2 linked regions of the Thermochromatium tepidum ATCC 43061 genome follow. The protein of the gene in region 2 interacts with the protein of the main gene of each other region in a pairwise test. Links are inferred from orthologs where the notes say so. Each region holds a gene or a part of one and is shown on either strand. Other genes may lie near its edges.

Region 1 (3,719 bases), 110 kb from region 2 along the record:
GGCCGGTGCGTTCAGGCTATATCAGCTCTCCCTATGGATTTCGGGTGCATCCGGTCCGTAACGTGCGTCAATTCCACGAGGGCGTTGATTTCGTCGCCAAGCGCGGCAGTCCCGTCCTGGCCGTCGCCGATGGGATCGTGGTCCTCAGCGGTTGGCGCACCGGCTATGGGAATCTGGTTGACATTCAGCATCGCGATGGCCTGGTGACGCGCTATGCCCACAACAGCACCAATTTGGTGCGCGAAGGTGACCTGGTCAGACAGGGCCAGCAGATCGCGACCGTCGGTTCAACCGGGACGGCGACCGGTCCCCATGTGCATTTCGAGTTGCGCCGCAACGGGTATCCCATCGATCCCATGCCCTATCTGCGCAGCCAGCCGGCCCAGCGTCTGGCCAGCGCCGAGCTGTTACGCTGACTGCTCCATCGAGATCCAAACGCCCGGGTCGCCTCGGGCGTATCCGCCGGGCGTCGGGTTGCGGCCAAATCCGTTATCATCCGTCGCCTTCTGCGAAAGGCCTCCTTTTATCCAAAGAATCCCGCGATGTTCAATCCATTCAAGAAGCTCTTTGGCAGCCGCAACGAGCGGCTGGTCAAGTCATTGATGAAGACGGTGGCGCGGATCAACGCGCTCGAACCTGAGCTGGCGGCGCTCTCGGATCAGGCACTCGCGGCCAAGACCGCCGAATTCCGCGCACGTCTGGCCGGGGGGGCAACCCTCGACGACCTGCTGCCCGAGGCCTTCGGCGTGGTGCGCGAGGCCAGCAAGCGCGTGCTCGGGATGCGGCACTTCGATGTGCAGCTCGTCGGCGGCCTGGTCTTGCATAGCGGCAAGATCGCCGAGATGCGCACCGGCGAGGGCAAGACCCTGGTCGCCACGCTGGCCGTTTATCTCAATGCCCTGCCGGGCAAGGGTGTCCACGTCGTCACCGTCAACGACTATCTGGCGCGTCGCGATGCGGCCTGGATGGGGCCGCTCTATCACTTCCTGGGGCTATCGGTCGGTGTCATCAACTCCTCGGGCGGGCTAGGCCCGGACCTGGCGTCCTACCTGTTCGATCCCGGGTTCGAGCCGGGGCCCGGTGAGGGCCATCGTCATCTGCGCCCCTGCACCCGGCGCGAGACCTATGCCGCCGACATCACCTATGGCACCAACAACGAATACGGCTTTGATTATCTGCGCGATAACATGGCCTTTGCGCCCGAGCAGCGGGTCCAGCGCGATTTCTATTACGCCATCGTCGATGAGGTCGACTCGATCCTGATCGACGAGGCGCGCACCCCCCTCATCATCTCGGGGCCATCCGAGGGCGGGACCGAGCTCTACAAGCAGATCGACACCCTCATCCCCAAGCTGAAGCGCCAACCACCTATCCTCAACGAAGAGGGACAGCCGGACTTTGGACCGGGCGATTTCTCGGTCGATGAAAAGACCCGGCAGGTCTATCTGAGCGAGGAGGGGCACGAGAAGGTCGAGCAGATGCTGGTCGAGATCGGGCTGCTCGAAGAGGGGGCCGGGCTCTATGACCCGAGCAACATCGTGCTCATGCACCATGTCTATGCCGCCCTGCGCGCGCACACGCTATACCAGAGGAATGTCGACTACATCGTGCGCGACGGTCAGGTCATCATCGTCGATGAGTTTACCGGGCGCACCATGCCGGGCCGGCGCTGGTCAGAGGGGCTGCACCAGGCGATCGAGGCCAAGGAAGGTGTGCCGATCCAACCCGAGAACCAGACCCTGGCCTCGATCACCTTTCAGAACCTGTTTCGGCTCTATCCCAAGCTCGCCGGCATGACCGGCACGGCCGATACCGAGGCCTATGAGTTCCAGCAGATCTATGGCCTAGAGGTGGTGGTCATCCCGACCAATCTGCCGATGATCCGCGAGGATCGCGGCGACCTGGTGTACCTCACCCAGGAGGAGAAATACGAGGCCATCATCGCCGATGTTCAGGATTGTGTGAGACGCGGTCAGCCGGTGCTGGTCGGGACCACCTCGATCGAGACATCCGAGCTCGTCTCTGGCCTACTCAAAAAGGCCGGCATCCCCCATGAGGTACTCAACGCCAAGCACCACGAGCGCGAGGCCGGCATCATCGCCCAGGCCGGGCGCCCGGGGGCCGTCACCATCGCCACCAACATGGCCGGTCGCGGGACCGACATCGTGCTCGGCGGCAATCTGGAGGCCGAGCTGGAGCAGGCCGGACCCGATGCCGATCGCGCGGCGATCCGGGCCGCCTGGAAGGCCCGTCACGAGCAGGTCATCGCCGCGGGCGGCCTGCATGTGATCGGGACCGAACGTCATGAGTCGCGGCGCATCGACAACCAGCTGCGCGGGCGCTCGGGTCGTCAGGGCGATCCGGGATCCTCGCGTTTTTATCTCTCGCTCGAAGACAACCTGATGCGCATCTTCGCCTCCGACCGTGTCGCCAAGATGATGCAGCGACTCGGGATGCAGCGCGGCGAGGCCATCGAGCATCCCTGGGTGACCAAGGCGATCGAGAATGCCCAGCGCAAGGTCGAGGGTCGCAACTTCGACATCCGCAAGCAGCTACTCGAATACGACGACGTCGCCAACGACCAGCGCAAGGTCATCTACCGTCAGCGGCGCGATCTGATGGACGCGGTCGACGTCTCCGAGACCGTCGCGGCGATGCGCGCCGATGTCCTCAAGGGATTGATCGACACCTATATCCCGCCCGACAGCCTGGAGGAGCAATGGAACATTGCCGGACTCTCCGAGGCGCTTGCCCAGCACTTCGGCGGCACTTGGCCGATCCAGACCTGGCTTGACGAGGATCAGAATCTACATGAGGAGACCTTGCGCAAGCGGATTCACGACACTGTGCTCAAGAATTATCAGGAGCGTGAGGCCTTGATCGGTGCGTCCAATCTGCGTCAGATCGAGCGCGCGGTCATGCTGCAAACGCTCGATAGCCACTGGAAGGACCATCTGGCCGCCATGGACTATCTGCGTCAGGGTATCCATCTGCGCGGTTATGCCCAGAAGAACCCCAAGCAGGAATACAAGCGCGAGGCGTTTTTGATGTTCTCGGCGATGCTCGAGGCCATCAAGCAGGACGTGGTCACGACGCTTGCCAAACTCGAGATCCACGCCGACATGGACGCAGAGTTTGCGGCTCGGCGCGCCCCGGAGCCCAAGGGCTTTGAATTCAAACACGAGGTCTTCACTGGCTTTGGCGATGGAAGAGAGGGCGACCATGGATCATCCGATCCGGCGGGTGAGCTGGACAAGGAAGACCATCAACCCTATGTGCGCGAGGGGCGGAAGATCGGGCGCAATGAACCCTGTCCCTGCGGTTCGGGCAAGAAATACAAGCATTGCTGTGGCAAGGTCGACTGATGGGGCGGGATGACGTCATGAGCGAGCGCAAGATCGATCTGTCCCTTCTGCCGATCCCCGGCGTGCGTCTTTCGACCATCGGGGCGGGTATCCGCTATCAGGGGCGCGACGATCTGCTCCTGATCGAGCTCGCGCCAGGTGCGACGGCCGCCGCCGTCTTCACCCGCAATGCCTTCTGTGCTGCGCCTGTGACCCTGGCGCGTCATCATCTGCACCAGGCCGCACCGCGTTATCTGCTCGTCAACGCGGGCAACGCCAATGCCGGGACCGGGGCGCGTGGTCTTGCCGATGCCCGGGCCTGCTGTATCGCGCTCGCCGAGGCCGCCGGCTGTCGGCCCGAGGAGGTCTTGCCCT
Region 2 (3,312 bases):
ACGGCTGGCGCGGGTCGGATCCTGCTGGTTGAGCAGCAGACGCAGACGGTCGGCGCGGCCCATGATGTAGGCCGTTCGCAGCAGATCCGCGAGCGAGTCAAGCTCGATACCCAGCGCCGCCTGTTGCTCAACCTGGCGCGCGCGCAGCTCGCCGGCGACACGATTGTGCTCCGCGACCAGGCGTTCCAGCTCGCGATTGGCCAGCGACAGCTCGGCGACGTTACGCTCGCGCGCCTCCAATTCAGCGATTAGGGCACGCCGGTCGGCGTTTCTGTCGCTCAATTCGCGCCCGATACGCTCGAGCGAGCGTTCGATCGTACTGAGATCCCGTTGTCGAGCCTCTAGCGTCGGGTCGGCGCCCGACTGAGGGAGCGAGGGACTCGACGGCAGCAGGAGTGCGGTAAAGAGTAGGATCGCGCCTCGGTGCTGCATAGACCCACGCCCGGACGAGTTTGGCCATCGGTGCGCAGCTGGGGCCCCTCGCTGGAATCTCGGATTGGACCCGTCAAGGGTGCTGGGCATCGATGGTGTCTGAGTTGATAGCATCGCGCGCTTTGCGTCCAGGCGCTTCGCAGCCGGATGGAAAGCGTTTATCATTGTACGCCGATAAATCAACCAAATGCGATCCAATGGTGGACAACCCGAGTCATCCCGTCGGTCCGGGGGTAAATATCCCTGAAGGCGTGCGCGAGGAGATCGACCTACTCACCGACGACGCCGATATCGAGCGTGCCTCGCGTTCGCTCAAGGCAATCTCGCATCCGTTGCGTCTGAAGATCCTCTGTACGCTCGGCGACCAGGAGGTCAGCGTCCAGGAGATCGTCGAGCATGTTGGCACCTCGCAGAGCAATATCTCACAGCATCTGGCGATCCTGCGCGACAAGGGGATCCTCACCTCGCGCAAGGACGCCAATCGCGTCTACTATCGCGTCAGCGACAACCGTACCCTGCGACTGATCGGGATGATGCGCGAGGTCTTCTGCCATCACGCCCACTAGGGCAAACCGCCTAGCCCGTCCTCCAACCTTCTGAACAAGACGGCCCGCACATGTCACAACTCATCGAGTTCATTGGCAATCATTGGTTTCTGTTCTTAGCCCTGATCGTGATCCTGGGCCTCTTGACGCACAATCTCATCGTCGGCGGCAAGGGCAGTGTTGGGCCGCTCCAGGCCACCGAGCTGATCAATCATCGCGAGGCGGTCATCATCGACGTGCGTCCGGCGGCGGATTATGCACGCGGCCACATCATCAACGCCCTGAACATCCCGATGAATGGGTTCAATCACCAGCTGGCGACCCTGAACAAATACAAGGGTCGGCCTATCATCGTCAATTGCCGGTCCGGTGCCCAGTCTGCAGTGGCCTGCGCGTATCTGCGCAAGGCTGGGTTCGAAGAGGTCTACAACCTCCAGGGCGGCATCCTGGCCTGGGAGTCGGCGAACCTGCCCCTGACACGCAAGAAACGCTAATCCCCATGGCGATCAGCGCCCCGGGTGCCATCACTCAAACCCCATTCATACACGACCCACAGACGCCGGATCTCTAGCATGACAGAAGAACAGCAGAACAACGAACGTCAATTCTCCGTGCAACGCCTCTACACCAAGGACGTCTCCTTCGAGTCGCCCAATGCCCCCGAGATCTTCCGGGGCGAGTGGAAGCCGCGTCACGAGCTCAGACTCAACACCACGATCAACCCGCTCGACACCGATGTCTACGAGGTGGTGCTCGCGGTCACCGTGACGGTCAAGGTCGAGGACAAGACCGCCTTCCTGGTCGAGGTGCAGCAGGCCGGTATCTTCACCGCGCACGGGTTCGCCGAGGAGGAGCTCGGGCCGCTGCTCGGTGCCTACTGTCCCAACCTACTCTTTCCCTATGCGCGCGAGGTCGTCTCGGATCTGGTGGTCAAGGGTAGCTTCCCGCCGCTTGTGCTCCAGCACGTCAATTTCGACCTGCTCTTCGCCCAGCACCAGCGGCAAGCCGCCGAACAGGCCCAGTCCAACAGCGCGCAACCTATCCAGCACTGACCATGAACACGACGCCGGCCCGAATCGCGCTGCTCGGTCCTGGGTCCTGGGGCACGGCCCTGGGGTTGCAGCTGTGCCGCAACGGTCATGAGGTGCGGTTGTGGGGACATGAGGCGAGTCAGATCGAGGCGATCCGCCGTGCCGGCGAGAATCGTCACTTCCTGCCCGGCCATCCAATCCCGGCCACGATGCACCCGACGGATTCGCTCGACGAGGCGCTGGCCGACGCCGACGACTGTCTGGTGGTCGTGCCAAGCCAGGCCTTCCGTCAGGTTGTGCGCCAATTAGCCGAGCGTCTACCAGCGGATTTTGGCGTCGCCTGGGCGACCAAGGGGCTGGATGCGGCCAGCGGTCAACTCCTGCATGTGGTCGCTCAGGAAGAGCTCGGCGAACGACCGCTGGCTGTGATCTCAGGGCCAAGTTTTGCCGGCGAGGTCGCGCGCAAACTGCCGACGGCAGTAACGATTGCCTCCAACCAGCCGGAGTTCGCCGCGCGGTTCGCCGCACTGCTGCATGGATCGACCTTCCGCGCCTACACCAGCCCGGACATGGTGGGAGTGGAAATCTGTGGCGCGGCCAAGAACGTGCTGGCCATTGCGACGGGCATCGCCGATGGACTGGGCTTTGGCGCCAACACGCGCGCGGCACTCATCACCCGGGGGCTAGCCGAACTGATTCGGATCGGGACCGCGCTTGGTGGTCGTCCCGAGACCTTCACCGGACTGGCCGGTCTCGGGGATCTGGTACTCACCTGCACCGACGATCAGTCGCGCAACCGCCGACTGGGCCTGGCATTGGCGCGCGGCCTGACGGTCGAGGCAGCCAAGGCCGAGATCGGGCAGGAGGTCGAGGGTGTTGTCACGGCACTCGCCATCCATCGCCTGGCCGCGCGGCTCGGCATCGAGATGCCCATCAGCGAACAGGTCTATCGTGTGCTCTACGAAGGCGTCTTACCGTCCGCGGCCACCCGCGCGCTCCTGGAGCGCGGACCCAAGCCGGAGTTTGTCTAGCTTTCCATTTCAGCCGCGCCGGCGAATCCCTGCTGGCGCCAGGCCTCGTAGAGCACCACAGCCACGGCGTTGGAGAGGTTCAGACTGCGGTTGCCCGGACGCATGGGGATGCGCAGGCGCTGTTGCTCAGGCACAGACTCAAGCACCCCATCGGGGAGTCCGCGCGTCTCCGGGCCAAACAGAAAGGCGTCTCCCGGTCGAAAGTCTGGTTCAACATAGGGGATACGCCCCCGAGTGCTGACGCTCAGCAGTCTGGGATGCGTTAGTCTGTCG

What was found.
Region 1: the proteins of secB (region 2) and secA interact in binary tests that used the Escherichia coli proteins (3 or more experiments, as listed by UniProt). The link is inferred for Thermochromatium tepidum ATCC 43061 from one-to-one orthologs.

Annotation. Positions count from the first base shown.
Region 1 is NZ_CP039268.1:422,221-425,939, forward strand. What follows is about bases 164-3,565. They hold secA (preprotein translocase subunit SecA), read left to right. Parts: upstream 164-542; coding sequence 543-3,365; downstream 3,366-3,565. Other genes in these bases: E6P07_RS02015 (M23 family metallopeptidase), read left to right, coding at 164-416; argJ (bifunctional glutamate N-acetyltransferase/amino-acid acetyltransferase ArgJ), read left to right, coding at 3,383-3,565. Also shown: more of E6P07_RS02015, read left to right, coding at 1-163; more of argJ, read left to right, coding at 3,566-3,719. UniProt on the Escherichia coli protein: Required for protein export, interacts with the SecYEG preprotein conducting channel.
Region 2 is NZ_CP039268.1:529,981-533,292, reverse strand. What follows is about bases 295-3,289. They hold secB (protein-export chaperone SecB), read left to right. Parts: upstream 295-1,549; coding sequence 1,550-2,029; downstream 2,030-3,289. Other genes in these bases: E6P07_RS02480 (tRNA (cytidine(34)-2'-O)-methyltransferase), read right to left, coding at 3,036-3,289; E6P07_RS02485 (NAD(P)H-dependent glycerol-3-phosphate dehydrogenase), read left to right, coding at 2,032-3,039; E6P07_RS02495 (rhodanese-like domain-containing protein), read left to right, coding at 1,049-1,471; E6P07_RS02500 (ArsR/SmtB family transcription factor), read left to right, coding at 630-998; E6P07_RS02505 (murein hydrolase activator EnvC family protein), read right to left, coding at 295-432. Outside these bases: more of E6P07_RS02505, read right to left, coding at 1-294; more of E6P07_RS02480, read right to left, coding at 3,290-3,312. UniProt on the Escherichia coli protein: One of the proteins required for the normal export of some preproteins out of the cell cytoplasm. It is a molecular chaperone that binds to a subset of precursor proteins, maintaining them in a translocation-competent state.